One region of the Pseudomonas koreensis genome, then DNA from elsewhere that is predicted to be linked to it. Evidence: predicted binding sites of a transcription regulator. Region 1 holds the regulator's gene; each other region holds the start of a gene.
What was found. The regulator sigma-54, encoded in region 1, starts transcription at its own class of promoters, with help from an activator protein. The targets are predictions, from matches to a motif close to ANTGGCATNNANNTTGCTNT.

Region 1 (9,439 bases):
GCACTCAGCGACACCTTGCTGGGATTCGGTGCCGGGGTGATGCTGGCGGCGACGGCGTTTTCGCTGATCGTGCCGGGCATCGCTGCGGCTGAGAGTCTTGGCCTGACGCCGTGGGCCGCCAGTGGCCTGATCTGCTTTGGCATCCTGCTCGGCGCCTTCGGCCTGTATCTGGTGGATCGCAGAGTTTCCGGTGCCACGCCGGAGATGCTCGTCGGCACGCTTGAGCGTCCGGTTATTCCACCGCGCATCTGGCTGTTCGTGTTCGCCATCATCGCGCACAACATTCCGGAAGGCATGGCGGTCGGCGTGTCTGCCGGTGGCGGCATGGCAGACGCCGACAGTCTGGCGATGGGCATCGCGTTGCAGGATGTGCCGGAAGGTCTGGTGATTGCGTTGGTGCTGGCCGGGGCGGGGATGTCGCGGGTCAGGGCCTTTCTGATCGGCGCGGCGTCAGGGCTGGTCGAACCGGTGTTCGCGTTGTTATGCGCGTGGCTGGTCAGTCTGGCTCAAGTGCTGTTGCCACTGGGGCTGGCGCTGGCGGCCGGGGCGATGTTGCTGGTGGTGACCCACGAAGTGATTCCGGAGTCGCGTCGTCATGGGCATGACAAGCTGGCGAGTCTTGGTTTGTTGATCGGGTTTTGTCTGATGATGGTGATGGATACGGCGTTGGGTTGAATGGAGGCGAGGAACATTGTCCTCGCCTCAAGGATTACTCGCCTTCGTCGAAATACCTTTCGATCAGATCGACCAAGGCGTCCATGGCTTCCTGAGCCTGTTCGCCTTCAGTACTCAGATAAATTTTGGTGCCCTTGCCAGCGGCAAGCATCATCATCGCCATGATGCTCTTGCCGTCGACAGTCGTCTCTGGCGTGCGACCCACTCTGATCGTGCAGTCTGGGTACTGACCCGCTACGCCGACAAATTTGGCCGATGCCCGGGCATGCAGGCCCAGCTTATTGATGATTTCGATTTCACGAGCAGGCATCGCGGTGTGAATCCTTTAGGTGAGGTCGCGGTGGCGAACCTGGACGTTCTTCAGGGTTTTCTGCAGGGCCTGACCCAGGCGTTCGGTCAGGTAGACGGAGCGGTGGTGCCCGCCGGTGCAGCCAATGGCAATGGTGACGTAGGCGCGGTTGCTCGCGGCGAAACGTGGCAGCCACTTGTTCAGGTAGGCGTAGATGTCCTGATACATTTCTTCGACATCAGGCTGTTCCGCCAAGTACTCGGCCACAGGTGCATCGAGTCCGGACTGCGCGCGCAGCTCCGGTTTCCAGTACGGATTGGGCAGGCAGCGCACATCGAACACGAGGTCGGCATCGACCGGCATGCCACGCTTGAAACCAAAAGATTCAATCAGGAATGCGGTACCGGGCTCCGGCTGATTCAACAGGCGCAACTTCAGGGTGTCGCGCAGTTGATACAGATTCAGGTTGGTGGTGTTGATTTTCAGGTCGGCCAGATCGGCGATCGGCCCGAGAAGGGCGCTTTCATCCTGAATGGCTTCGGCCAGTGAGCGATTGGCGTTGCTCAGCGGGTGGCGACGGCGTGTTTCGGAAAAACGCTTGAGCAGGGTTTCTTCGTCGGCGTCCAGATACAGCACATCGCACTGGATATGCTTGGCACGCACATCTTCGAGCAATTCCGGGAAACGTGACAGATGGCTGGGCAGGTTGCGCGCATCGATCGACACGGCAACCAGCGGCTGCGCGAGCTCGGTGTGGATCAGCGCGCGCTCGGCCAGTTCCGGCAGCAAGCCGGCCGGCAGGTTGTCGATGCAGTAATAACCGTTGTCCTCAAGGACATTCAGGGCGGTACTTTTACCCGAGCCCGAACGGCCACTGACGATAATCAAACGCATGATCAGTGCCCGTTCTGCTCGTCCAGTACGACCTGGTACAAGGCTTCGTTACTCGGGGCGCTACGCAGTTTGTCGCGCACTTCCTTGCGATCGAGCATGCTGGCGATCTGGCGCAGCAATTCCAGATGCGCATCGGTTGCGGCTTCCGGGACCAGCAGCACAAACAACAGGTCTACCGGGGCGCCGTCGATGGCGTCGAAATCAATCGCAGCTTCGAGGTGCAGCAGGGCACTGACGGGCGCCGTGCAGCCCTTGAGGCGGCAGTGGGGAATGGCGATGCCGTTGCCAAAACCGGTGGAACCGAGTTTTTCACGGGCAATGAGCGCTTCGAAGACATCCTGCATCGCCAGATCCGGCACTTCGCGGTGGATCAGGTTGGCAATCTGTTCGAGGGCTTTTTTCTTGCTGCCGCCCGGCGCGTTCACCTGGGAACGGCCGGGGGTCAGGATGGTTTCAAGTCGGATCATGGGATAGGGGTGTTAACGACCGGTCGCGCCCTGGAGGAGGCTCTGGGTCTTTTCCTTATGCTTTTTGAGTTGGCGATCCAGCTTGTCGGTGAGTGAGTCGATCGCAGCGTACATGTCGGTATCTTCTGCGTTGGCGACCACTTCGCTGCCGGGGATATGCAAGGTGGCTTCGATCTTCTGCTTCAGCTTTTCGACGCACATCGTGACTTGCACGTTGGTGATCTTGTCGAAATGTCGCTCCAGTCGTTGGAGTTTTTCCTCGATGTAGGAACGCAGAGGTTGGGTCACTTCCAGTTGGTGTCCACTGATGTTGACTTGCATACAGCTTCTCCTTCGTTGCCAGTGCATAAAGCGGCAGGCCGAAAAGCCTGCCACTGGAACGCTGTAACGTGGCTTACATCAACCGCTTGCGTTCGCTCGAAGGCGCGATTCCGAGGGATTCGCGGTACTTGGCGACGGTGCGGCGAGCCACCTGAATGCCTTGTGCCTCCAGTAAACCAGCGATCTTGCTGTCACTCAACGGCTTTTTCTGATTTTCCGCCGCGACCAGTTTCTTGATGATCGCGCGAATCGCCGTGGACGAGCATTCGCCGCCTTCGGAGGTGCTGACGTGGCTGGAGAAAAAGTATTTCAGCTCATAAATACCGCGCGGGGTATGCATGAATTTTTGCGTGGTCACGCGGGAAATAGTCGATTCGTGCATGCCGACCGCCTCAGCGATGTCATGCAGTACCAGCGGTTTCATCGCTTCGTCGCCGTATTCCAGGAATCCGCGCTGATGTTCGACGATCTGCGTGGCCACTTTCATCAAGGTTTCGTTGCGGCTCTGCAGGCTCTTGATGAACCAGCGGGCTTCCTGCAATTGATTACGCATGAAGGTATTGTCGGCGCTGGTGTCGGCACGCTTCACAAAACCGGCGTACTGGGCGTTGACACGCAGGCGTGGCACCGATTCCTGGTTCAGCTCGACCAGCCAGCGCTCGTTGTCCTTGCGCACGATCACATCGGGAATGACATATTCAGCCTCGGTCGATTCGATCTGCGAGCCCGGACGCGGATTAAGGCTCTGCACCAGTTCGATGACCTGGCGCAGTTCGTCTTCCTTGAGCTTCATGCGCCGCATCAACTGGCTGTAATCGCGGCTGCCGAGCAAGTCGATGTAATCGGCGACCAGACGCTTGGCCTCGGTCAGCCACGGCGTCTTGGCTGGCAACTGGCGCAGTTGCAGGAGCAGGCATTCGCTGAGGTTGCGTGCGCCGATCCCGGCGGGTTCGAATTGCTGGATGCGATGCAGGACGGCTTCGATCTCATCGAGCTCGATATCCAGTTCCGGATCGAATGCTTCGAGAATCTCTTCGAGCGTTTCGTCCAGGTAACCCTGATTGTTGATGCAATCGATCAGGGTCACGGCGATCAGGCGATCGGTGTCGGACATCGGCGCCAGGTTCAGTTGCCAGAGCAGATGGCTCTGCAGGCTCTCCCCGGCGGAGGTGCGGGTGGTGAAATCCCACTCGTCGTCATCGCTGCTGGGCAGGCTGCTGGCGCTGGTCTGGTAGACGTCTTCCCAGGCGGTATCCACCGGCAGTTCGTTGGGGATGCGCTCGTTCCATTCGCCATCCTCGAGGTTGTCCACCGTCGGGGCGGTTTCCTGATAGGAGGGTTCCTGGATTTCTGCGGGCTTCTGTTCGGCGTTGTCGGCCAAGGGATCGGCGTTGTCGAAGTCGTCGCCTTCTTCCTGGCGTTCGAGCATCGGATTGGATTCCAGAGCCTCCTGAATCTCCTGTTGCAGGTCCAGGGTCGACAATTGGAGCAGACGGATGGCCTGTTGCAGCTGCGGTGTCATCGTCAGCTGCTGGCCCATTCTCAAGACTAGCGATGGTTTCATGGCAGGGGCTTAACACCTTATTCGCCGGCGCTTTGCGCCATCCACTACAGGGCGCCGAAGCGCCAAACTTAAGCAAATTATATGCCTGAAACTGAAGTGTTTGCCTAGAGCGCTGTAACAATTAAAGCGGATAAAGGCGCCTTGAATCGATACAGCGCTGTCGCGCTTACAGGCGGAACTCGTGACCCAGATACACTTCCTTGACCAGATCGTTGGCCAGGATAGTCTCGGCATCGCCCTCGGCGATCAGTTGACCGTCGTTGACGATGTAAGCGGTTTCGCAGATATCCAGCGTCTCGCGGACGTTGTGGTCGGTGATCAGCACACCGATGCCCTTGGCCTTGAGGTGGTGGATGATCTGCTTGATGTCGCCGACCGAGATCGGGTCGACACCGGCGAACGGTTCGTCGAGCAGGATGAATTTCGGCGCAGTGGCCAGAGCGCGAGCGATTTCCACCCGGCGGCGTTCACCACCGGACAGGCTCATGCCGAGGTTGTCGCGGATGTGGCTGATGTGGAATTCCTGCAGCAGGCTTTCCAGCTCCTTGCGACGGCCGGCCTTGTCGAGTTCCGGGCGAGTCTCGAGGATCGCCATGATGTTGTCGGCGACCGACAGCTTGCGGAAGATCGACGCTTCTTGCGGCAGATAGCCGATACCGGCCTTGGCGCGGCCGTGCATCGGCTGGTGGCTGACGTCCAGATCATCGATCAGCACCCGGCCCTGATCGGCCTGCACCAGGCCGACGATCATGTAGAAGCAGGTCGTCTTGCCGGCGCCGTTCGGGCCGAGCAGGCCGACGATCTGCCCGCTGTCGATCGACAGGCTGACGTCACGCACGACCTGGCGGCTTTTATAGGCCTTGGCCAGGTGCTGAGCTTTCAGAGTTGCCATTACTGGGATTTCTCTTCGGTTTTCTTCTTCGGCTGGATCACCATGTCGATGCGCGGACGCGATTCGGTGACCTTGCTGCCCGTGGCGCGACCGGCGCTGGCCAGTTTCTTCACGGTGTCGTAGACGATTTTTTCGCCTTGGGTGACGTTGTTATCCTTGTCGATAACCTTGGCCTTGTCGATCAGCACCACGCGGTTCTGCTGGGCGTGGTATTGAATCGTCACGCCGTAGCCCTTGACCGGGTTGGCGTCGCCCTGGGTCTGCAACTGCTCGAAGTAAGCCAGATTGCCCACCGAGGTCACCACGTCGATATCACCGTTGGGCGCGCGAGTCATGGTCACCGTGTTGCCTTTAACGATCATCGAGCCCTGGGTAATGATCACGTCACCTTTATAGGTGGCGATGCCATTCTTGTCGTCCAGCTGGGCGTCGTCGGCCTGAATGCGGATAGGTTGCTGCTGATCGTTCGGCAGGGACCAGGCGCTCGCGCTTCCCAGTGCTGCGCCCAGACTGAGCAAAATAGGGAGGGTTTTAACGAGCCTCATACTGTCCTCTTACGTTCGATTGCAGGTGTATCCTGCTGTCCTTCAGGTACGCTTTCATTCCGACGCCAGTCGACACGCCGCCAGCGCCCTCGATTCTAACGGGTTGCGCAGTCTGCGCATATTCCTGCTGCGGGAACACGGTCATGCGGGTGCTGGTGATCAGGGTGCCGCGATTTTTCTCATCGGTGCGCTGTACGCGGACCGAATCGATCAATTCCACTTCGGTACCGCCCGAGTTCACTTCGCCGCGCTCGCTGGTCACGTGCCACGGGAAGTCGGTGCCGCGATACATGTTCAAATCAGGCTTGGTCACCAGAGTGACATCGGTGGCCTTGACATGCTCGGCCTTGTCGGAGGTCATCTCGTACTGCACCTTGCCGTCGGGCAGGTACTGAATGGTGTGCGTGTTGGTCGCGTACCAGTCGATCGGGTTCTCGGCGGTCGAGACCGGCGGCTTGTCGAGGAAGCGTTCCGGGCTGATGTTCCAGTAGCCGACCGCGGCGAATATCGCAGCGATGCAGCCGAACAGCAGGAAGTTGCGAAACTTTTTGCTAAACATGGTCTGGCTCACAGGTACGCGGCGTTAGCCGCTTCGAGGCGGCCCTGGGCGCGCAGGATCAATTCGCAGAATTCGCGGGCGGCACCTTCGCCGCCACGGGCGCGGGTAACGCCGTGGGCGTGTTCGCGGACGAAATCGGCAGCGTTGGCCACCGCCATGCCCAGCCCCACACGGCGGATCACCGGCAAGTCTGGCAGATCGTCGCCCAGATAGGCGACTTCTTCATAGCTTAGGCCCAGTTGCGCGAGCAGGCCGTCGAGCACGACCAATTTGTCTTCGCGCCCCTGAAACAGATGCGGGATGCCGAGGTTCTTCGCGCGGCGCTCGACCACCGGGGTCTTGCGGCCGCTGATGATTGCGGTCTCCACGCCGGCATTCATCAGCATCTTGATGCCCTGGCCGTCGAGGGTATTGAAAGTCTTGAACTCGCTGCCGTCTTCGAGGAAATACAGACGGCCGTCGGTGAGCACACCGTCGACGTCGAAGACTGCCAGTTTGATCGCTTTGCCGCGTTGCAGCAGATCGTTGCTCATTACATGACTCCTGCGCGCAGCAGATCGGAGAGGTTGAAGGCGCCGATCGGGCGATCCTCCTCGTCGACGACTACCAGGGCGCTGATTCGGTGGTCTTCCATGATTTTCAGGGCTTCGGCGGCAAGCATGTCGGGCCGCGCGGTTTTGCCGTGTGCGGTCATCACTTCGTCGATGGTGGCGTTGCGAATATCGATGGTGCGATCCAGGGTGCGGCGCAAATCACCATCGGTGAAGATCCCGGCGAGTTTGCCGTCGGCTTCAAGGATAGCGGTCATGCCGAGGCCCTTGCGGGTCATTTCCATCAGCGCATCCTTGAGCAGGGTGCCGCGTTGTACTTGCGGCAACTCCTCCCCGGCGTGCATGACGTTTTCCACTTTCAGCAACAGGCGCCGGCCAAGGGCGCCGCCCGGATGCGAGAAGGCAAAATCTTCGGCGGTAAAACCGCGCGCTTCCAGCAAGGCCACGGCCAGGGCGTCGCCCATGACCAGCGCTGCAGTAGTCGAAGACGTCGGTGCCAGATTCAACGGGCAGGCTTCGTGCTCAACATGCACATTGAGATTGACCTCGGCAGCCTTCGCCAGTGGCGACTGCGGATTGCCGGTGACGCTGATCAACTGGATGCCCAAGCGTTTGATCAATGGCAGCAGCGTGATGATTTCGTTGGTCGAGCCGGAGTTCGACAGCGCCAGAATGACGTCGTCGCGGGTGATCATGCCCATGTCGCCATGGCTGGCTTCGGCGGGATGGACAAAAAACGCCGGAGTGCCGGTGCTGGCCAGGGTCGCGGCGATCTTGTTGCCGATATGCCCGGATTTGCCCATGCCGACCACGACCACACGGCCCTTGCTGGCCAGAATCATCTCGCAAGCGCGTACGAAATCGGCGTCGATATGGGCCATCAAGCCTTGGACGGCTTCCACTTCGAGGCGGATGGTGCGTTGTGCCGATTGAATCAGGTCGCGGGTTTTGCTCATGTCAGAATCGTATGGGCCGATGAAAAGGCGGCGATTATAGCGGTTATGTGGCAAAGCCTCACGCAAGTTCGTCGTGCTTTGTCATTACTGGTTACCAAAACCCTGTGAAAGTCGCTGTGACCCTCACCCGTCGGCGATTCTGGCCGGGTTCTCGCTTGGGCGCTCAGCCTTTGCAGTGATATAGTTCGCCGCCAGTTCGGCCTGCCCGGGATGCAGGTGTTTCCGAGGAAAGTCTGGCATCCCGATGAAAGGCTGCATCGCAAGGAGTTTAGATGAGTGCCGATAACGCCTACGCGGTCGAGCTGAAGGGAGTCTCCTTCAAGCGCGGTGCGCGGAGCATTTTCAATAACGTCGATATCCGCATCCCGCGCGGCAAGGTCACCGGCATCATGGGGCCTTCCGGCTGCGGCAAGACCACGCTGCTGCGCCTGATGGGCGCGCAGTTGCGGCCGTCCAGCGGCGAAGTCTGGGTCAACGGGCAGAACCTGCCGACGCTGTCGCGCAGCGATCTGTTCGATGCGCGCAAGCACATGGGCGTGCTGTTTCAAAGCGGTGCGCTGTTCACCGATCTCGATGTGTTCGAAAACGTGGCATTTCCGCTGCGGGTTCACACGCAGCTGCCGGAAGACATGATCCGCGACATCGTTCTGCTCAAGTTGCAGGCGGTGGGGCTGCGTGGCGCCATCGAGCTGATGCCGGACGAACTGTCCGGCGGCATGAAGCGCCGCGTGGCGCTGGCCCGGGCAATTGCTCTCGATCCGCAGATTCTCATGTATGACGAGCCTTTCGTGGGCCAGGACCCGATCGCCATGGGCGTGCTGGTGCGCCTGATCCGCCTGCTCAACGATGCACTGGGCATCACCAGTATCGTGGTGTCTCACGATCTGGCGGAAACCGCGAGCATTGCCGACTACATCTATGTAGTGGGCGATGGTCAGGTGCTGGGGCAGGGCACGCCGGATGAGCTGATGAACTCGGATGAGCCGCGTATCCGCCAGTTCATGACCGGCGATCCCGATGGCCCGGTGCCGTACCATTTTCCAGCGACGGATTACCGCGCAGATCTTCTGGGGAAGCGCTGATGCGCAGAATTTCATTGATGGAACGCGTGCGTCGGTTCGGCGAATCGGCGATCGACGCGGTCGCGGTGTTTGGTCGAGCCACCCTGTTCCTGTTTCACGCCCTGCTGGGCCGTGGCGGTATCAGTGGTGGTTTCGGCCTGTTGGTCAAGCAGCTGCACTCGGTCGGCGTCATGTCGCTGGTGATCATCGTGGTCTCCGGCATTTTCATCGGCATGGTGCTCGCGCTACAGGGCTTCAGCATTCTTTCCAGCTATGGTTCAGAGCAGGCGGTGGGGCAGATGGTCGCCCTGACGTTGCTGCGTGAACTGGGGCCGGTGGTCACGGCGTTGCTGTTTGCCGGTCGGGCCGGCTCGGCGTTGACCGCCGAGATCGGCAACATGAAATCCACCGAGCAGTTGTCCAGCCTGGAAATGATCGGTGTCGATCCGCTCAAGTACATCATTGCCCCGCGCCTGTGGGCCGGCTTCATTTCGCTGCCGGTGCTGGCGATGATCTTCAGTGTCGTCGGCATCTGGGGTGGTTCGTGGGTCGCGGTCGACTGGCTGGGCGTCTACGAAGGCTCCTACTGGGCGAACATGCAGAACAGCGTGACCTTCACCAGCGATGTGCTGAATGGCGTGATCAAGAGTGTCGTTTTCGCCTTT
Region 2 (9,439 bases), 3.4 Mb from region 1:
ACCGAGCTGGAATTCTTTGTCTTCGCACCGAACACCGATCCGACGCAGCCGTTCCGTCCGCCGGTCGGCCTCGACGGCCGTCGCGAGGATGGCCAGTCGGCGTTCAGCGTCAGCTCCAATAACGGTCTGCGGCCATTCTTCAGCGAAGTGTATAAATGCATGGCGGCCCTCGGCCTGCCACGCGACACCTTCATGCATGAAATGGGCGTCAGCCAGTTCGAGATCAATCTGCTGCACGGCGATCCGCTGCTGCTGGCCGATCAAACTTTTCTGTTCAAGCACCTGCTCAAGGAAGTCGCGCTCAAGCATGGCCTGAGCGTGGTGTGCATGGCCAAACCGCTGGCGCATACGCCGGGCAGTTCGATGCATATTCACCAGAGCGTCGTTGAGATCGGCAGCGGCAAGAATGTCTTCACCGACTCGAACGGCGAGCCGACGTCGATGTTCCGCCACTTCATCGGCGGGCAGCAGGCCGGGCTGGCCGACTTCACTGCGCTGTTCGCGCCCAATGTGAATTCCTATCAGCGCCTGTGTCATCCGTACGCGTCGCCGAACAATGCCTGCTGGTCCCACGACAATCGCGCCGCCGGCTTGCGTATTCCCGCCAGCTCGCCGGCCGCACGTCGGGTCGAAAATCGTCTGCCGGGCGCCGACGCCAATCCGTATCTGGCCATCGCCGCCAGTCTGGCGGCGGGTTTGCACGGCATCGAACAGGAGCTGGAGCCGAGCGCGGCGATTCAGGGCGAATTCGCCGTGCCGGATAACCTCGCCTTGCCGTGTACCTTGCACGCCGCGCTTGAGCGTCTGAAACGTAGCCAGTTGGCCAGGGAACTGTTCGGAGCGGAGTTCATCGAAGGCTACATCGCTTCGAAGACCATGGAGTTGACCAGCTTCTTTGATGAAATCACTCCCTGGGAGCGCCGTGTGCTGGCCGCCCAGGCCTGACGTTTCGCCGCCACCGGGCTCTCGTTGCGATAGCCCGGTACTTACTGCAAGGAGCCGCTCGGAACGCCGATGCGCCAAATCTGGAAATCCTTTCGAGCGCTGTATTTCGCCTCGCTGATGATGTTGATCGGCTCAGGCCTTCTCTCTACTTATCTGGCCTTGCGTCTGGCCGCCGACAACGTCGACGGTCTGTGGGTCGGTGCGCTGATGGCGGCCAACTATTTCGGTCTGGTGCTGGGCGGCAAGATCGGCCATCGCCTGATCGCCCGGGTCGGGCATATCCGTGCGTACTCGGCGTGTGCCGGGATCGTCGGCGCGGCGGTGCTCGGCCATGGCCTGGTGGACTGGCTGCCGGCGTGGCTGGTGCTGCGGACGATCGTTGGTCTGGGCATGATGTGTCAGTACATGGTCATCGAGAGCTGGCTCAACGAGCAGGCCGACGCCAATCAGCGCGGGCTGGTGTTCAGCGGTTACATGATCGCGTCGTATCTGGGGCTGGTGTTGGGGCAGTTGATTCTGGTCATGCACCCCGGCCTGGGCCTGGAACTGCTGATGCTGGTAGCGCTTTGCTTTGCCCTGTGTCTGGTGCCGGTGGCGCTGACCCAGCGGATCCACCCGGCGCCGCTGCATCCGGCGCCGATGGAGCCGCGCTTCTTTATCAAGCGCGTGCCGCAATCGCTGAGTACGGTGCTCGGCGCCGGTTTGATCATCGGTTCGTTTTATGGTCTGGCGCCGCTGTATGCCGCGCAGCAGGGGCTGTCTACCGAGCAGGTCGGTCTGTTCATGGGTAGCTGCATCTTTGCCGGGTTGCTGGTGCAGTGGCCGTTGGGCTGGCTGTCCGACCGTTATGACCGCGCATTGCTGATTCGTTGCTTTGCCGGGTTTCTCGCGGTGGCGGCGTTGCCATTGGCGATCATGCCGCAGGTGCCGCTGGAAGTGCTGTTCGTGGTCGGCTTCTTCTGTTCGCTGGTGCAGTTCTGCCTGTATCCGCTGGCGGTGGCGTTCTCCAATGACCACGTCGAAGGCGATCGCCGCGTGTCACTGACTGCCATGTTGCTGGTGACTTATGGTGTTGGTGCGAGCATTGGGCCGCTGCTTGCTGGTGTGCTGATGAAGTTTCTCGGCAGTCAGAGCCTGTATGCGTTCTTCAGCTTCTTCGCGCTGGTGCTGGTCTGGCGGATTCGTCCGAAAGCAGTGACCAACCTGCATCAGGTCGACGATGCGCCGCTGCATCACGTGGCAATGCCGGACAGCATGTCGAGCTCGCCACTGGTGGCGGCGCTTGACCCGCGTGTCGATGAGCAGGTGGTGCAGGAGCAGATGGTGCAGGATCCGGCGCCGGTCAATCCTGAACCGGAGCCCGAAGCGCAGCCGGAAGCAGTCGTTGAAACCGAACTGACCAGTGGCGATGAGGACAAACCTGCGCCTGATATCAGTGGCGGCAGGCCCTGAACCGAACATGAACAGCTGCGCATAAAAAAGGGCAGTCCCGCACAGGTCTGCCCTTTTTGTTGGTCGCTGCGACTCAGAAATCGTCTTTGTCGAAACGTCGCGCTTCACGCTGCAGCTGGTATACGAAACGCTCGACGTTGCGCGCAGCCTGGCCACTGATGTTGTGGAAGCGCAGACCGGCAAAGGTGATATTGAGTTTTTCTTCGAAGTGCAGGTAGCGCAGCTCGACCGATGTTGGCTGGTTGCCGAACAGCGGCGGGGCGACCAGGCGATCGTAGACCTGGCCCAGTTGCAGACGGTCAGTGATGTCGCCTTCGAAACGGAACTTGCAGCCGGTCGCGGAAATATCCAGCAGCTTGCCGTGCAGAGGGGTCTTGAGCTTTTCGCCGCCCAGTTCGACGCTGACCAGGTCGGTGAGTTTCAGTGCGGCGCGGAAGGCGTTGCGGCGCTGGTGGTAAACCACTTCGCTGGGCAGGTCGCCGGTGTAGAAACGATCGCCGTCGGATTCTTCGATGTTCAGCGTGCCGTTGCATTCCCAAGCGATGCGCACGCCGTCATGAAAGCCTTCGACCTTGAATGGTTCGCCAGCCTGCAGGAAACGCTCGCCATCGCGCGGGATCATTTCGTCCAGCGCGATCGTCGCGGTTTCGCGGTCGACCTTGATCAGGTAGCTCTGAAAACGCTGGCTGCGCTCATGGAAGGTGATGATCAGCGGATCGTGGCTGTCTTGCAGCTGGCGCAGGTTGCTGGAGATTTCCAGTGGCGTGGTGAGCACCTTCGGAGGCTGCGGAGCGTCATCCGCGCTAAGGGTGTTGGACACGGTTCTTCAATCTCCAGACAAAATAAGACTACGACTGGCCAGTATTTTGCCAGTATGTTGCGCAGGTGGATAGTGCAGCGCCACCGAATGGCTCATGCCTGGCTGAGCGTCCGCGGCTTGACCGGTTTGGCAAAGGTCCCGCTGGCGTCGTAAAGCGCTGGCGGCTCGCCGCCGGTGAGGATCTTCAGTTGGTTGGCCGTGGTCGCCTGCTGGATCTGGATTGACCGGCCGTTCTTGATATTGGCGTCCTGGCACTGCGCGATCAGTGCAGTCAGGGCATCGCCCTGGGTCAGCAACTGGTCGCCAATGCTCGACTGGCTGGCCAGTTGCTCAAGGCCTGTGCGATCGGTCGGCAGGTTGAGGCTGGCGAGGATTTCGCTGCGCTTGCGGCCATGCTGTTCAAGCAAAATGATCAACGCCTGCTTGGTCGCCAGAATTTCTTCCAGCAGCGGCATGTCGCGACCGTGCAAAGCGAGGGATTCGGTTTGCAATAACTCCAGCAATTGTTGCGCTGGAGCAAAGTCGTCGTTGATCAGTTGCAATAAGTTAGTGTCGTGCATGGCTGGCCTTGGGGTTTAAGCGTCCAAAAGCCTGGCGCCGGCAAAAGCCTAGCGCTGGGCTTCGAAGTTGAGCAGTTTGCTGGCTATACGGTTGCTGTCGACTTTATAGCTGCCATCGGCAATCGCGGCTTTCAACTCGGCCACGCGGGCTTTGTCGACAGCAGGTTGATCGCGCAGCTTGTCAGTGACCTTCTGCAACTGTTGAGCCTCATTGCTGAGGTGTACCGATTCCCCGCTCTTGGCGGCACTGGCCGGTTCGGCCTGGGTATTCAGCGGCGCGGAGGGGCTGTTTTCAGCGCTTTCCTTGGCGTTGCTGGTACGTGTATTGCCGGTAAGTGACGAGGAACTGTTCAATCGGTTGAAATCGATAACCATGATAAAAAACCTCTGGGAATTTGGACGCTTGCCATGTTTTCGGCTATCCCCTGAAAAACTTTAGGCCCAATCAACCATAAGCTTGCATGCGCCGTTGCGAGACCTGCTGCGGCACAGTTTAGGGAAGCGACGGGATCGGCGCCAGTTTTCTCCACAGGCTTTTACATGGCCACTTCGACCTGTCCCGGCGCAATCACCTGCGCCTTGATAACTCTTTGAGAATTAAGGTTTTTTACGCGAATCTGTTCTTTCATGCCGCCATTGGAGAGCGCTTCCCCCGGCATGCGTACGGCAAGAGTGCCGCTGCGCGCAGTGATTACTACCTGGTCACCCTTGCGCACCACTTCGGCCTGTTCCAGATGCACCAGCGTGATGACCTGATCGGCGACCGTTGGTCGGGTCAATTTCTGTCCGATCGCTTCATCGACGGAGGTCAGGAAACCCTGATTGATCGTACTCACGTCGCGCTCGCGCAACGTCACGTCCTGCGGCTCGATGATGCCGGCGCGTTTCAGCGGACGAGTGGTCGTGACGATCTCGCGAAACAGGCGGACTTGAGCGGGTACGAACACCGTCCAGGGCGAGCTGCCTTCGCACCGGACCTTCACCGTAACGCGGCCCAGAGGGCGCGCCGGGCTCTCCAGAGTGGCTGTCAATTCCTTGTCGCACATGGGCATGCGCATGCGCGGGTCGAGCTGATTGACTTCGATTTCGTAGCGGCCTTCGGTTTGACTGGAAGCCAAATAGTCTTCTACGGTGAATTCAAGAAAGCCCTGAGTCACGCCGATAAGCATATCAGGCAAGGTAACCGCATCTGCATTGGCAGGACTGCCGGCAAGCAAGCAGCAAACGGCGGACACCGCGCAAAGCCCTTTGCGAAGGGAAGATGTCAGGCGTCGGGAAAATGTCGTTTGAGCGTTCATACGAGTTAAAAAGCAAGCGCCGTGCCGTTTAGCAATGAATGTGCGTCGCAACAACACTTGGCGTTGATGTAGGAGTCTGGGCATGGCTGGTGTAATGGATTCGGTGAACCAGCGCACGCAACTGGTAGGGCAGAATCGCCTCGAGCTGCTGTTGTTCCGTCTCGACGGGCCGCAGCTCTACGGGATCAACGTGTTCAAGGTACGGGAAGTGTTGCAATGCCCGTCACTGACCTTGATGCCCAAGTCCAGTCCTGTCGTGTGCGGGGTAGCGAATATACGGGGAGCGACCATTCCGATCCTGGATCTGGCAATGGCAACGGGCTCCGGTGCGTTGAAAGACAAGAACAGTCCGTTCGTGATCATCACGGAGTACAACACCAAGACCCAGGGTTTCCTGGTCCGTTCGGTGGAGCGCATCGTCAACATGAACTGGGAAGAGATCCATCCGCCGCCCAAGGGCACCGGTCGCGATCACTACCTGACCGCTGTGACGCGGGTCGACAACCAGTTGGTCGAAATCATCGACGTCGAGAAGGTGCTGGCCGAGGTGGCGCCAACGCCGGAAGCGATTTCGGTGGGCGTGGTCGATGTCGAGACGCAGACCAAGGCGCTGTCGCTGCGGGTGCTGACGGTCGATGACTCGTCGGTGGCGCGCAAGCAGGTCACGCGTTGTCTGCAGACCATCGGTGTCGAGGTGGTGGCGCTGAACGATGGCAAGCAGGCGCTGGATTACCTGCGCAAGCTGGTCGACGAGGGCAAGAAGCCGGAAGAAGAGTTCCTGATGATGATTTCCGACATCGAGATGCCGGAGATGGACGGGTACACCCTGACGGCGGAAATCCGCGGCGACGCGCGCATGCAAAAGCTCCATATCATCCTGCATACTTCGTTGTCGGGGGTATTCAATCAGGCGATGGTGAAGAAGGTCGGTGCTGATGACTTTCTGGCCAAATTCCGTCCTGATGACCTCGCATCCCGGGTAGTCGACCGGATCAAAGCAGCAGATATCAGCTAGGGGCCTTCTGCCCCTGGCGGTCAACACGATTTAAGAGGCGGCATCATTGTCTACGGGTAATTTGGATTTCGAACAGTTCCGGGTCTTCCTGGAAAAAGCCTGTGGCATTCTGCTCGGTGAAAACAAGCAGTATCTGGTCTCGAGCCGTCTCAACAAACTGATGGAGCAGCAGGGCATCAAGTCTTTGGGTGAGCTGGTTCAGCGCATCCAGACCCAGCCGCGCAGCGGTTTGCGCGAGCAGGTGGTCGATGCCATGACGACCAACGAAACCCTGTGGTTTCGTGACACCTATCCGTTTGAAGTCTTGAAGAACAAGGTGCTGCCGGAAGCGATCAAGGCCAGCCCCAACCAGCGTCTGCGGATCTGGTCGGCGGCCTGCTCGTCGGGTCAGGAACCGTACTCGCTGTCGATGTCGATCGACGAGTTCGAGCGCAGCAACCTTGGCCAGTTGAAGATGGGCGTGCAGATCGTTGCCACCGATCTGTCGGGGCTGATGCTCAACAACTGCAAGACCGGCGAGTACGACAGCCTGGCGATCGGTCGCGGTCTGTCGCCGGAACGCCTGCAGCGCTACTTCGACCCGAAAGGGCCGGGGCGCTGGGTGGTCAAGGCGCCGATCAAGAGCCGGGTGGAATTCCGCTCGTTCAACCTGCTCGACAGCTACGCAGCGCTGGGCAAGTTCGACATCGTGTTCTGCCGCAACGTGCTGATCTACTTCTCTGCCGAAGTGAAGAAGGACATCCTGTTGCGCATTCACAGCACGTTGAAGCCGGGCGGGTATCTGTTCCTTGGCGCGTCCGAGGCGCTGAACGGTTTGCCGGATCATTACCAGATGGTTCAGTGCAGCCCGGGGATTATCTACAAGGCGAAGTAACCGGTTTGCGGCAGTACAAAAAACGGGAGGCCCTCAAGGTCTCCCGTTTTTTTGTGCCTGACACCGCATCCCCATGTAGGAGCTGCCGAAGGCTGCGATCTTTTGATGTTGCTTTTAAAGATCAAGATCACAAGATCGCAGCCTTCGGCAGCTCCTACAGGTTCGGTGTTGGCAGGCGGCAGCGGCAGAAAAGCGGCATCCAGCGGTAACCGGTTGCCGCTTTTCTGGCATTGCCGCTTTGCCTGTTCGGCGCAAAGCCCCGGAATACGGGGCTTTGTTCATTTGGCACGGCGCTTGCTAAAGCTCAGATACGAAAAACCGGTCACCTGAAGGTTCCCGACATGAGCATCAGCTTCGACAAAGCGCTGGGCATTCACGAAAAGGCATTGGGCTTCCGCGCTCAGCGTGCCGAAGTGCTGGCCAACAACATCGCCAACGCCGACACCCCGAACTACAAGGCGCGGGATCTGGATTTCTCCAAAGTGCTCGAAGCACAGACCGAGAAGACCAAGACCGGCGGCCACTTTGCCCTGAACATGACCAACAGCCGCCACATCGAGGCTGAAGGGTTGGGCAACGGCGACGAGTCGCTGATGTATCGCACGCCGATGCAGCCTTCGATCGACCAGAACACCGTCGACGCTCAACTGGAACAGTCGAACTACGCGGAAAACGCGGTCGGCTTCCAGGCCAGCTTCACCTTGCTCAACAGCAAATTCAAAGGGCTGGTGTCAGCCCTGCGCGGAGAATAATCCATGTCCCTGTCCAGCGTTTTCAACATTGCCGGCAGCGGCATGAGCGCGCAGACCACACGTCTGAACACCGTGGCCTCGAACATCGCCAACGCCGAAACCGTTTCGTCGAGCATCGACCAGACCTACCGTGCCCGTCACCCGGTGTTCGCCACCATGTTCCAGGGCGGCCAGGCCGGCGGCAGCGATTCGCTGTTCCAGAACCAGGACGCGGCCGGGCAGGGCGTGCAGGTGCTTGGCGTGGTCGAAGACCAGAGCAACCTCGAAGCGCGCTACGAGCCGAACCATCCGGCCGCCGACGCCAAGGGCTACGTCTACTACCCGAACGTCAATGTGGTGGAAGAAATGGCTGACATGATTTCCGCGAGCCGGTCGTTCCAGACCAACGCCGAAATGATGAACACCGCCAAAACCATGATGCAGAAGGTACTGACCCTCGGTCAGTAATAAGGGACGAATGCCATGAGCGTTACGGACACCACCAGCACCCTGAGCATGAAAGACATCCTGGCCAACTCGTCGAAGACGGCCAGCAGCACGACGCCGGGCGGCATCGCTTCGGCGACCAACAGTGCCACCGGCGGCCAGGCGCTGGGCAAGGATGCGTTCCTGCAATTGCTGGTCACCCAGCTGAAAAACCAGAACCCGCTCGACCCGCAGGACAACAGCGCTTTCGTGGCGCAACTGGCGCAGTTCAGTAGCCTTGAAGGCATCACCACGCTGAACTCCACCGTCAGTGGTCTTGCCGGCAACTACAACTCGTCGCAGGCGCTGCAGGCGTCGTCGCTGGTCGGTCGCAACGTGATCGTGCAGACCAACACCGCCCAGCTCGATGATCCGAGCAAAGGCCTGACCGGTTCGGTCACCGTGCCTTCGTCGATTGCCGGCGGCACCGTGACCATCACCGACAAGGACGGCAAAGCCGTGCGCACCATCGACCTCGGCAGCCGCGCCGCGGGCGATGCCAGCTTCACTTGGGACGGCAAGGACACTGCCGGCACCGTGGTTCCGGTCGGCACTTATACGTTCAAGGCCAACGCACCGATCAACGGCACCGCGACCGACCTGGCGACCTACCTGCCAGCGACCGTCAACAGCGTGACGATCAGCCAGACCGGTGGCGAGCTGATGCTCAACCTGGCCGGCAAGGGCACCGTTGCCCTGTCCAAAGTACAAACCATTGGTATATAGAGCCGACTAACCCGGCACGAAGGAGTGGAACATGTCTTTTAACATCGGCCTTAGCGGTCTCTATGCCGCCAACAAACAACTCGACGTAACCGGCAACAACATCGCCAACGTCGCCACCGCTGGTTTCAAATCCTCGCGCGCAGAATTCGAAGACGTCTATTCGTCCACTCGTCTGGGCAGCGGCAGCAAAGTGATCGGCAACGGCGTGCGCCTGGCCAACGTTTCCCAGCAGTTCACCCAGGGTGACATCAACAACACTGGCAACGTGCTGGACATGGGCATCAACGGTTCCGGTTTTTTCACCATGAGCAACAACGGTTCGATTTCGTACACCCGTGCCGGTACGTTCAAGGTCGATAACGCCGGTTACATCACCAACACCGACTACACCTCGCGTCTGCAGGGTTACGGTGTGGATGCCAACGGCAAGATCATCAATGGCGTGTTGACTGACCTCAAGATCGATACTTCGAACCTGGCGCCGAAGTCGACTTCGGCGGTGACTTCGAGCATCAACCTGAACTCTTCGGCA
Region 3 (9,439 bases), 690 kb from region 1:
TGGGTAACGATCCACGGGAGCAGCAGATTAGACAGGCTGCTCATGATACCGGCGTGAACCGTTCAGAGGCGGGGAAAAGTAAAACTATTTGCCGGGCGGCGCTTTCAGGATTTCGCCGGGGCAACCAGTTGCGTGGTGACGAGGGCGGCGAGGGCGTTTTCTTCGCTGCCGAAACGTTCGAGCAGGGCAGCTTGCTTCTCGGGTGAGAGGCGATTCCAGATCTCGATCATTTTCTCGGTGGCGCCGATCAGTACGGCAGCTTGGCTTTCGGAGAATTCGTCGGTCATGGCGGGCTCGGGTTCAGGCAGTGTGGAAAGCGCATGTTAGCGCTTTCCACACGGTCTGTACGGCGGGTCTTACTCTTCGCTGTCGGCTTTGCGGCTGTCAGCGGCTTCTTGCGGCTCGGGCTTTTCAGCGCCGGCGTGTTGCGGGGTCGTCTGCTCAGGTACGTGCAGGCTCGGGAAGGGGAGATTGGGGATCTCGTGCATGGTTGCGCTCCTCGCTAAGTCTGTTGATAGATCAGGTGCTCCGCGCTTTTACAAAGCTTGCGCAGGATACAGCAGGAAAAATGACAATCAGACTTTTAATTCAAATTAATGCGACAGATGGCCGCAGGGGAGGGCACCTCCCAAAGGTCACCACAAAACAAATGTGGGAGCGAGCCTGCTCGCGAAGGCAGTGTCGATCGTTCCCACGCTCCGCGTGGGAATGCAGCCCGGGACGCTCTGCGTCCCAAAGCGGACGCAGAGCGTCCGAAGAGGCATTCCCACGCAGAGCGTGGGAACGATCAGTCGGGCGGGGGGATTATTTGCAGGCGTCGGCAATGGCGTCCGCCAGCGATGCGAGGCGGGTGGCGTCGATGCCGGCGACGTTCGCCCGGCCCGAACTAACCATGTACACACTGTGGCGTTCGCGCAGGTGCTTCACCTGTTCTGGTGACAGGCCGGTGTAGGAGAACATCCCGCGTTGCACACCAATGTGCGCAAAACGCTCGCGCAAACCATGCGGTTCCAGCGCCTCGACAAGGCCGCTGCGCAACTGCGCGATACGCATACGCATTGCTTCCACTTCATCGGCCCAGCGCGCTTTAAGCTCTGGGTCGGCGAGGATGGTCGCGACCACTGCTGCGCCGTGGTCCGGCGGTGTCGACCACAAATTGCGGGCGATATTGGCCAGTTGGCTGCGGATGTCGATGAGCTTGTCGGCGCTGGTCGCGCAGACGATCAGCGCACCGGTACGGTCGCGATACAGGCCGAAGTTCTTCGAGCAGGAACTGGTGATCAACAGCTCTGGCACCTGCGCCGCGAACAACCGGGTCGACCAGGCGTCCTGCTCCAGACCATCACCAAAACCCTGATAGGCGAAGTCGATCAGCGGCAGCAGATCGCGGCTGCGCACCACTTCCAGCACGCGCTTCGAGTCGTCATGGCTCAGGTCGAAACCGGTCGGGTTGTGGCAGCACGCATGCAACAGCACCACGTCGCCCTTCGGCACTTCCCTGAGCACGGCGAGCATGGCTTCGATGTCGAGGCGGTTGTCGCTGCCGACGTACGGGTAGTGGCTGACCTTGACCTTGGCAGCGGCGAAAATGGTTTCGTGGATCGGCCAGGTCGGGTTGCTCAACCACACGCCTTTGCCCGGCAGGCATTGGGCGATGAAGTCGGCGGCCAGGCGCAGGGCGCCGGTGCCGCCCGGGGTCTGGGTGGCGCCGGCGCGTTGTTCGGCGATCAGTTGTGAGTCAGCGCCGAGCACCAACTCATTGATGACCTTGCCGAACAGCGGATTGCCGTGGCCACCGATGTAGGTTTTGGTGTCCTGGCTTTCGACCAGCCGCGCTTCGGCGATTTTCACTGCTTCCGGGATCGGCGTCAGGCCCTGGGCGTCCTTGTAGACGCCAACCCCGAGGTCGAACTTGCGCGGATTGGCATCCTGCGCATAGGCCTCCATCAAACCGAGGATCGGATCGCCGGGGACCCGGCCGATGGCGTCGAAGTGCATTACTTGCGTCCTTCTGCGGTCTTCGCCACTTCGTCAGTGCGCGCAGCCATGATGAAGTCGTTGCGGTGCAGGCCTTTGATCGAGTGGCTCCACCAGGTCACGGTGACTTTGCCCCATTCGGTCAACAGGCCCGGGTGGTGACCTTCGGCTTCGGAGATTACGCCCACGGCGTTGGTGAACGCCAGCGCGTGTTTGAAGTTCTTGAACAGGAAAACTTTCTCCAGCTGCATGATGCCGTCGCGTACTTCGATGTTCCAGTCAGGGATCTGCTTGATCAGGATCGGCAGTTCTTCATCGCTGACTTGTGGCGCATCGGCGCGGCAGGCTTCGCAGTGGGCTTGGTTCAAAGTCGACATGGTGTATTCCTGAAAACGAGTGTGTTTTTTTATTAAAGCGCGTGTGCCGTCAATGTCGTCACGCTAAAGCAAAGTGGCGGCGACGGACAGGCGCAATTGTCAGCAAAAGTCGCGGTTCAGGCGGCTTTGGGTTTCGGCGGAAATTTCGGCGCGTGCAAGCCCAACTGCATGCCTTGGCGAACCATGGCCATGATGTCCTCATGGGCGACATCGAACAGGCGCTTGAGATTCGGCAAGACGAAGTACAGCGGTTGCAGGATGTCGATGCGATACGGCGTGCGCATGGCTTCAAGCGGATCGAAAACCTGATGCTCAGGCTCGTCCGACAGGCAGTAAACGCTTTCTTTCGGCGAGGACAGAATCCCGCCACCGTAGATGCGCTTGCCCTGCGGGGTGTCGACCAGACCGAATTCGATGGTCATCCAGTACAACCGCGCCAGGTACACGCGCTCTTCCTTGGTCGCTTGCAGGCCGAGCTTGCCGTAGGTGTGGGTGAATTCAGCGAAGTACGGATTGGTCAGCAGCGGGCAGTGGCCAAAGATCTCGTGAAAGATGTCCGGCTCTTGCAGGTAGTCGAGTTCTTCGCGGGTGCGAATGAAAGTGGCGACAGGAAATTGCTTGCTGGCGAGCAATTCAAAGAACGTCTGAAAAGGAATCAGCGCCGGCACCCGGGCAACCTGCCAGCCAGTGGTCTCGCCGAGGACTTTGTTGATCTCGGCCAGTTGCGGGATGCGGTCGTGGGGCAGACCGAGTTTTTCGATACCGTCCAGATATTCCTGGCACGCGCGACCTTCAATCACCTTCAACTGGCGAGTGATCAGCGTGTTCCACACCGCATGTTCTTCGGCGGGGTAGTCGATAAAACCTTGCGCATCGGGCTCGCGAGCCACGTATTGCGTCTGCTTCATGCTGCTCTCCTGCTAGGAAATTCGTTTTTGTTATGTCCAGCGATGGGTAAAGGAATACCCGAGAGTGGTGGGGCATGCAGCATGTTTAGCCGTGTGTGCGTAGGAAAATTCTGCTGGTTTCGTAAAGTTATCGTTACGCTTTGTCGGTTAATGCGCATTTACGGCGATTGGCGGGTTTGAAAAGGGCGGTGGCTGTCACATAATCTTGACAACTATCTGCGTGCCTCGACGAAAAACAGTTCGGCGCGCAACGCGATTCCCCTGTGGGAGCGAGCTTGCTCGCGAAAGCGGTGGGCCTGACACATCAATGCAGGATGTGCCGCCGTCTTCGCGAGCAAGCTCGCTCCCACAGGGGGGTGTCAATTTTCCAGTCTTGTCAGGCCTTTTCCTATGCGCATCAAAGTCCACTGCCAGAACCGCATCGGCATCCTGCGCGACATTCTCAATCTGCTGGTGGCGTACGGGATCAACGTCGCGCGCGGCGAGGTGGGTGGTGAGCATGGCAATGCGATCTATCTGCACTGTCCGAACCTGATCAACATCCAGTTCCAGGCGCTGCGGCCGAAGTTCGAGGCGATTGGCGGAGTATTCGGGGTCAAGCGCGTCGGGCTGATGCCCAGCGAGCGTCGGCACATGGAACTGAACGCGCTGCTCGGCGCGCTGGAATTTCCGGTGTTGTCGATCGACATGGGCGGCTCGATCGTGGCGGCCAACCGCGCGGCGGCGCAGTTGCTCGGGGTGCGCGTCGATGAAGTGCCGGGGATTCCGCTGTCGCGGTACGCCGAGGATTTCGACCTGCCGGAACTGGTGCGCGCCAACAAATCGCGAATCAACGGTATGCGGGTCAAGGTCAAGGGCGACATCTTTCTTGCCGACATCGCGCCGCTGCAATCGGAACACGACGACAGCGAGGCCATGGCCGGCGCAGTGCTGACTTTGCACCGCGCTGATCGCGTCGGCGAGCGCATCTACAATGTGCGCAAGCAGGAATTGCGCGGCTTCGACAGCATTTTCCAGAGTTCGAAAGTGATGGCCGCCGTGGTCCGCGAAGCGCGACGCATGGCGCCGCTGGATGCGCCGCTATTAATAGAAGGCGAAACCGGCACCGGCAAGGAACTGCTCGCGCGCGCCTGCCACCTCGCGAGTCCGCGTGGGCAGTCACCATTGATGGCGCTCAACTGCGCCGGGTTGCCGGAATCGATGGCCGAGACCGAACTGTTCGGCTATGGCCCCGGCGCCTTCGAAGGCGCGCGCGCTGAAGGCAAGCTCGGTCTGCTGGAATTGACTGCTGGCGGCACGTTGTTTCTCGATGGTGTCGGCGAGATGAGCCCGCGCTTGCAGGTCAAATTGCTGCGCTTTCTTCAGGACGGCTGCTTCCGTCGTGTCGGCAGCGATGAAGAGGTGTATCTCGACGTACGGGTGATCTGCGCCACCCAGGTAGACTTGTCCGAACTGTGCGCGCGCGGCGAGTTTCGTCAGGATCTCTATCACCGCTTGAACGTGCTGTCGCTGCACATTCCGCCGCTGCGCGAATGCCTCGACGGTTTGACGCCGCTGGTTGAACACTTCCTCGATCAGGCCAGTCGGCAGATCGGCTGCCCGCTGCCGAAACTGGCCCCGGCGGCGATGGAGCGGCTCAGCCATTACCACTGGCCGGGCAACGTGCGGCAACTGGAGAACGTGCTGTTCCAGGCGGTTTCGTTGTGTGACGGCGGCAAGGTCAAGGCAGAACATATTCGCCTGCCGGATTACGGCGTGCGTCAGCCGCTTGGCGATTTTTCCCTGGATGGAAATCTCGACGAGATCGTCGGGCGCTTCGAGAAAGCGGTGCTGGAGCGGTTGTATTCCGAACACCCGAGCAGCCGGCAACTGGGCAAGCGGCTCGGTGTTTCGCACACCACGATTGCCAACAAGCTGCGTGAGTATGAGGTTGGCAAAGACAGCGAAGCTTAAGATCAAAAGATCGCAGTCTTCGGCAGCTCCTACATTTGGAACGCGGTTCCCTGTAGCTGCGGAACGCTGCGATCTTTTGCTCTCTTGCCGCGAAGCGGCATGACACCGCCGGTTTTTCGTCTTCTGCACATTTCAGATTCCCCCCTCTGATTCCCTCAAGCCCCCTGTTTACCGGGCCTTCGTCCGCCAATAAAAAGTTGGTCTGCAAATTGCTTATGGCTGAGCAGTACAGCGGTGGGCGGCAAACGTCCGGCATGCAGAGGAAACACAGTGGACAAGTACCTTTATGTGGCAATGACCGGCGCCAGCCAGAACGCGTTGGCGCAGCGGGCGCATGCCAACAACCTGGCGAACATCTCCACCAACGGCTTTCAGCGCGACCTCGAACAGGCGCGGTCGATGCCGGTGTTTGGTGACAGCTTTCCGGCGCGTGCGTTTGCCATGAGCGAGCGTCCCGCCACCGACTTCACCCCGGGCTCGCTGGTGCAGACCGGTCGTGAACTCGACGTCGCGGTATCCGGCAACGGTTTCATCGCCGTGCAGAACCCTAATGGCGGCGAAAGCTACGTGCGCACCGGCAGCCTCAACATCGACGCCCTCGGCGTACTGCGCGCCGGCAACGGCATGCCGGTGATCGGTAATGGCGGCCCGATCGCCGTGCCGCCCGAGCAGCAGGTCGAAGTCGGCGAAGACGGCACCATCAGCATCCGCGCCATGGGTGAAGGCCCGCGCGTGATGGCCGAAGTCGACCGCATCAAGCTGGTCAACCCGGACATCAAGAACATGAACAAAGGTCTCGACGGTTCGATTTACACCAAGGACGGCCAGCCGGCGCAAGCCGACGCCAACGTCAAACTGGTCTCGGGTTTCCTTGAATCGAGCAACGTCAATGCCGTGGAAGAAATGACTTCGGTGCTGGCCCTGGCCAAGCAGTTCGAGTTGCACGTCAAGATGATGAACACCGCCAAAGACGACGACCAGGCCATGGCTCGGGTCTTGCAGATCAGCTAATTATCAGAACGTCGCGCCGTAAAACAGGCGCACGAGGAGAATCGAATGCTTCCGGCTCTATGGGTTGCCAAAACCGGTCTGTCCGCCCAGGACACCAACCTGACCACCATTTCCAACAACCTGGCGAACGTCTCGACCACGGGTTTCAAACGTGACCGTGCCGAGTTCCAGGACCTGCTCTATCAGATCAAGCGTCAGCCAGGCGCCCAGTCGACCCAGGACAGCGAACTGCCGTCGGGTCTGCAAGTGGGTACCGGTGTGCGCATTGTCGGCACCCAGAAAAACTTTACCGCCGGCAGCCTGCAAACCACCGAGCAGCCGCTGGACATGGCCATCGACGGTCGCGGTTTCTTCCAGATCCTGCAACCGGACGGCACCACGTCCTACACCCGTGACGGTACGTTCCACCTCGACTCCAATGGCCAGATCGTCAATGCCAGCGGTTTCGCTCTGGAACCGGCGATCATCATCCCGAACGATGCGCAGACCTTCACTGTCGGCCGTGACGGCACCGTGTCGATCACCATCGCCGGCAACCCGGCCTCGCAAGTGATCGGCAACCTGCAGACCGCCGACTTCATCAACCCGGCCGGCCTGCAAGCCGTGGGCAACAACCTGTTCCTGGAAACCGCTGCTTCCGGCGCGCCGCAAATCGGCACTCCAGGTCTGAACGGTTTCGGTACCACGCTGCAGAACACCCTGGAAACTTCCAACGTCAGCACCGTTGAAGAGATGGTCAACATGATCACCACTCAACGCGCCTACGAGATGAACTCCAAGGTGATCTCCACCGCCGACCAGATGCTCTCGTTCGTAACGCAGAATCTGTAATCCAGTCTATGGGGCGGCCTGAGGTCGCCAGCAACACCGTGAGGTAGGGTCATGAAGCGCTTTGTATCTGTTCTGGCATTGGGTGGGGTCGTCTCGCTCGCGGGCTGCGTCGCTCCGGCGCCCAAGCCCAATGACCCTTACTACGCCCCGGTGTTGCCGCGCACACCGTTGCCGGCGGCTGCCAACAACGGTTCGATCTATCAGGCCGGCTTCGAGCAGAACCTGTACAGCGACCGCAAGGCGTTCCGGGTCGGTGACATCATCACCATCACCCTCAACGAGCGCACCCAGGCGAGCAAGAACGCCAACTCGCAGATGGACAAGAACAGCGACAACAAGATCGGTCTGACCTCGCTGTTCGGCTCCAGCCTGACCACCAACAACCCGATCGGTGGCAACGACCTGAGTCTCAACGCCGGCTACAGCGCCGACCGTTCGACCAAGGGCGACGCCAAGTCCGGGCAGAGCAACAGCCTGACCGGCTCGATCACCGTGACCGTGGCCGACGTGCTGCCCAACGGCATCATCGCCGTGCGTGGCGAGAAGTGGCTGACGCTCAACACCGGTGACGAACTGGTGCGCATCGCCGGCATGGTCCGCGCCGATGACATCGCGACCGACAACACCGTGTCGTCGACCCGCGTCGCCGATGCGCGCATCACCTACTCGGGTACCGGCGCGTTTGCCGATACGAGTCAGCCAGGCTGGTTCGACCGTTTCTTCCTCAGCCCGCTGTTCCCTTTCTAGGTGGCTACGTTGAATCTGAAAAGCCTTATGGTGGCCGCATTACTGATGTCTGCGGCCTTCACCGCACACGCCGAGCGGCTGAAAGACATCGCCAGCATTTCCGGCGTGCGCTCCAACCAATTGATCGGTTATGGCCTGGTGGTCGGGCTTAACGGCACGGGTGACCAGACGACGCAGACCCCGTTCACCCTGCAGACCTTCAACAACATGCTCTCGCAGTTCGGCATCAAGGTGCCGCCGGGATCGGGCAACGTGCAGTTGAAGAACGTCGCGGCGGTGTCGGTGAGTGCCGATCTGCCGGCATTTGCCAAACCGGGTCAGCAGGTCGACATCACCGTGTCCTCGATCGGTAACTCCAAGAGCCTGCGTGGCGGCACCTTGCTGCTGACGCCGCTCAAGGGTATCGACGGCAACGTCTATGCGATCGCTCAGGGCAACCTGGTGGTCGGCGGTTTCGATGCCGAAGGCCGTGACGGTTCGAAGATTACCGTCAACGTTCCGTCGGCCGGTCGCATCCCTGGCGGTGCGTCGGTGGAACGTGCGGTGCCGAGCGGTTTCAACCAGGGCAACAGCCTGACGCTGAACCTCAACCGCTCCGACTTCACCACCGCCAAGCGCATCGTCGACAAGGTCAACGACATGCTCGGCCCTGGCGTTGCGCAAGCCATCGACGGCGGTTCGGTGCGCGTGACTGCGCCACTGGATCCGAGCCAGCGCGTCGACTACCTGTCGATCCTGGAGAACCTCGAAATCGATCCGGGTCAGGCGGTGGCGAAGGTCATCATCAACTCGCGCACCGGCACCATCGTCATCGGCCAGAACGTGAAAGTGTCGCCAGCCGCCGTGACTCACGGCAGCCTGACCGTGACCATCACCGAAGACCCGATCGTCAGCCAGCCGGGCCCGCTGTCCAACGGCCAGACCGCCGTCGTACCGCGCTCGCGGGTGAATGCTGAGCAGGAAGCCAAGCCGATGTTCAAGTTCGGCCCGGGCACCACCCTCGACGAGATCGTCCGTGCGGTGAACCAGGTCGGCGCGGCACCGGGTGACCTGATGGCGATTCTCGAAGCTCTGAAGCAGGCCGGCGCATTGCAAGCCGACCTGATCGTGATCTGAGGCCGGCCACCATGGATATGCGCAAAAGCGGTCTGGTCAGCAGCAGCGATTCGGGTTCCTACTCCGACCTCAATCGTCTGAACCAGCTCAAGGTCGGCGACAAGAACAGCGACGAAAACATGCGCAAGGTTGCGCAGGAATTCGAGTCGCTGTTCCTCGGCGAAATGCTCAAGTCGATGCGTTCGGCCACCGAAGCCCTCGGCCAGGACAACCCGCTGAACACGCCGGCCGCCAAGCAATATCAGGAGATGTACGACCAGCAACTGGCGGTTTCCATGTCCCGCGAGGGCGGTGGTATCGGCCTGGCTGACGTGCTGATCCGGCAGATGTCGAAGAACAAACCGATGGCGCCGGGCGAGGCTGCGGCCGCGTCCGCCGCCAAGCAACAGGAAGCGCTGGCCAAGGCCGCCGCGGTGCCGACGCCGGTTGCCGCCGGCACCGTCGCCACCGGCCCGCTGTCGCGCGTCAACGGCGAGCGTCCGTTGTGGGCGTCGCGCTCGGTGCATGCGCCGAACACTG

Region 2: flgB (flagellar basal body rod protein FlgB) is a predicted target of sigma-54. The motif match lies at 7,246-7,265, and genes of this name have one in related genera.
Region 3: J2Y90_RS13390 (flagellar basal body rod protein FlgF) is a predicted target of sigma-54. The motif match lies at 5,412-5,431, and genes of this name have one in related genera.

The regions. Positions count from the first base shown of each region.
Region 1 is NZ_JALJWP010000001.1:2,279,857-2,289,295, forward strand. It holds gene J2Y90_RS10165 (ZIP family metal transporter) at 1-675, shown strand, start outside; gene J2Y90_RS10170 (HPr family phosphocarrier protein) at 710-985, opposite strand; gene rapZ (RNase adapter RapZ) at 1,001-1,858, opposite strand; gene ptsN (PTS IIA-like nitrogen regulatory protein PtsN) at 1,861-2,325, opposite strand; gene hpf (ribosome hibernation-promoting factor, HPF/YfiA family) at 2,338-2,646, opposite strand; gene J2Y90_RS10190 (RNA polymerase factor sigma-54) at 2,720-4,210, opposite strand; gene lptB (LPS export ABC transporter ATP-binding protein) at 4,377-5,102, opposite strand; gene lptA (lipopolysaccharide transport periplasmic protein LptA) at 5,102-5,647, opposite strand; gene lptC (LPS export ABC transporter periplasmic protein LptC) at 5,634-6,206, opposite strand; gene J2Y90_RS10210 (KdsC family phosphatase) at 6,215-6,739, opposite strand; gene J2Y90_RS10215 (KpsF/GutQ family sugar-phosphate isomerase) at 6,739-7,713, opposite strand; gene J2Y90_RS10220 (ATP-binding cassette domain-containing protein) at 7,986-8,795, shown strand; gene mlaE (lipid asymmetry maintenance ABC transporter permease subunit MlaE) at 8,795-9,439, shown strand, end outside.
Region 2 is NZ_JALJWP010000001.1:5,677,400-5,686,838, reverse strand. It holds gene J2Y90_RS25210 (glutamine synthetase family protein) at 1-945, shown strand, start outside; gene J2Y90_RS25205 (MFS transporter) at 1,015-2,397, shown strand; gene J2Y90_RS25200 (flagellar brake protein) at 2,471-3,217, opposite strand; gene J2Y90_RS25195 (flagella synthesis protein FlgN) at 3,310-3,777, opposite strand; gene flgM (flagellar biosynthesis anti-sigma factor FlgM) at 3,826-4,152, opposite strand; gene flgA (flagellar basal body P-ring formation chaperone FlgA) at 4,314-5,075, opposite strand; gene J2Y90_RS25180 (chemotaxis protein CheV) at 5,158-6,090, shown strand; gene cheR (protein-glutamate O-methyltransferase CheR) at 6,137-6,964, shown strand; gene flgB (flagellar basal body rod protein FlgB) at 7,306-7,716, shown strand; gene flgC (flagellar basal body rod protein FlgC) at 7,720-8,163, shown strand; gene flgD (flagellar hook assembly protein FlgD) at 8,179-8,907, shown strand; gene flgE (flagellar hook protein FlgE) at 8,939-9,439, shown strand, end outside.
Region 3 is NZ_JALJWP010000001.1:2,974,597-2,984,035, forward strand. It holds gene J2Y90_RS13365 (hypothetical protein) at 105-287, opposite strand; gene J2Y90_RS26525 (hypothetical protein) at 357-488, opposite strand; gene J2Y90_RS13370 (amino acid aminotransferase) at 805-1,998, opposite strand; gene J2Y90_RS13375 (4a-hydroxytetrahydrobiopterin dehydratase) at 1,998-2,354, opposite strand; gene phhA (phenylalanine 4-monooxygenase) at 2,471-3,262, opposite strand; gene J2Y90_RS13385 (sigma-54-dependent transcriptional regulator) at 3,653-5,215, shown strand; gene J2Y90_RS13390 (flagellar basal body rod protein FlgF) at 5,486-6,226, shown strand; gene flgG (flagellar basal-body rod protein FlgG) at 6,272-7,057, shown strand; gene flgH (flagellar basal body L-ring protein FlgH) at 7,109-7,804, shown strand; gene J2Y90_RS13405 (flagellar basal body P-ring protein FlgI) at 7,832-8,920, shown strand; gene flgJ (flagellar assembly peptidoglycan hydrolase FlgJ) at 8,932-9,439, shown strand, end outside.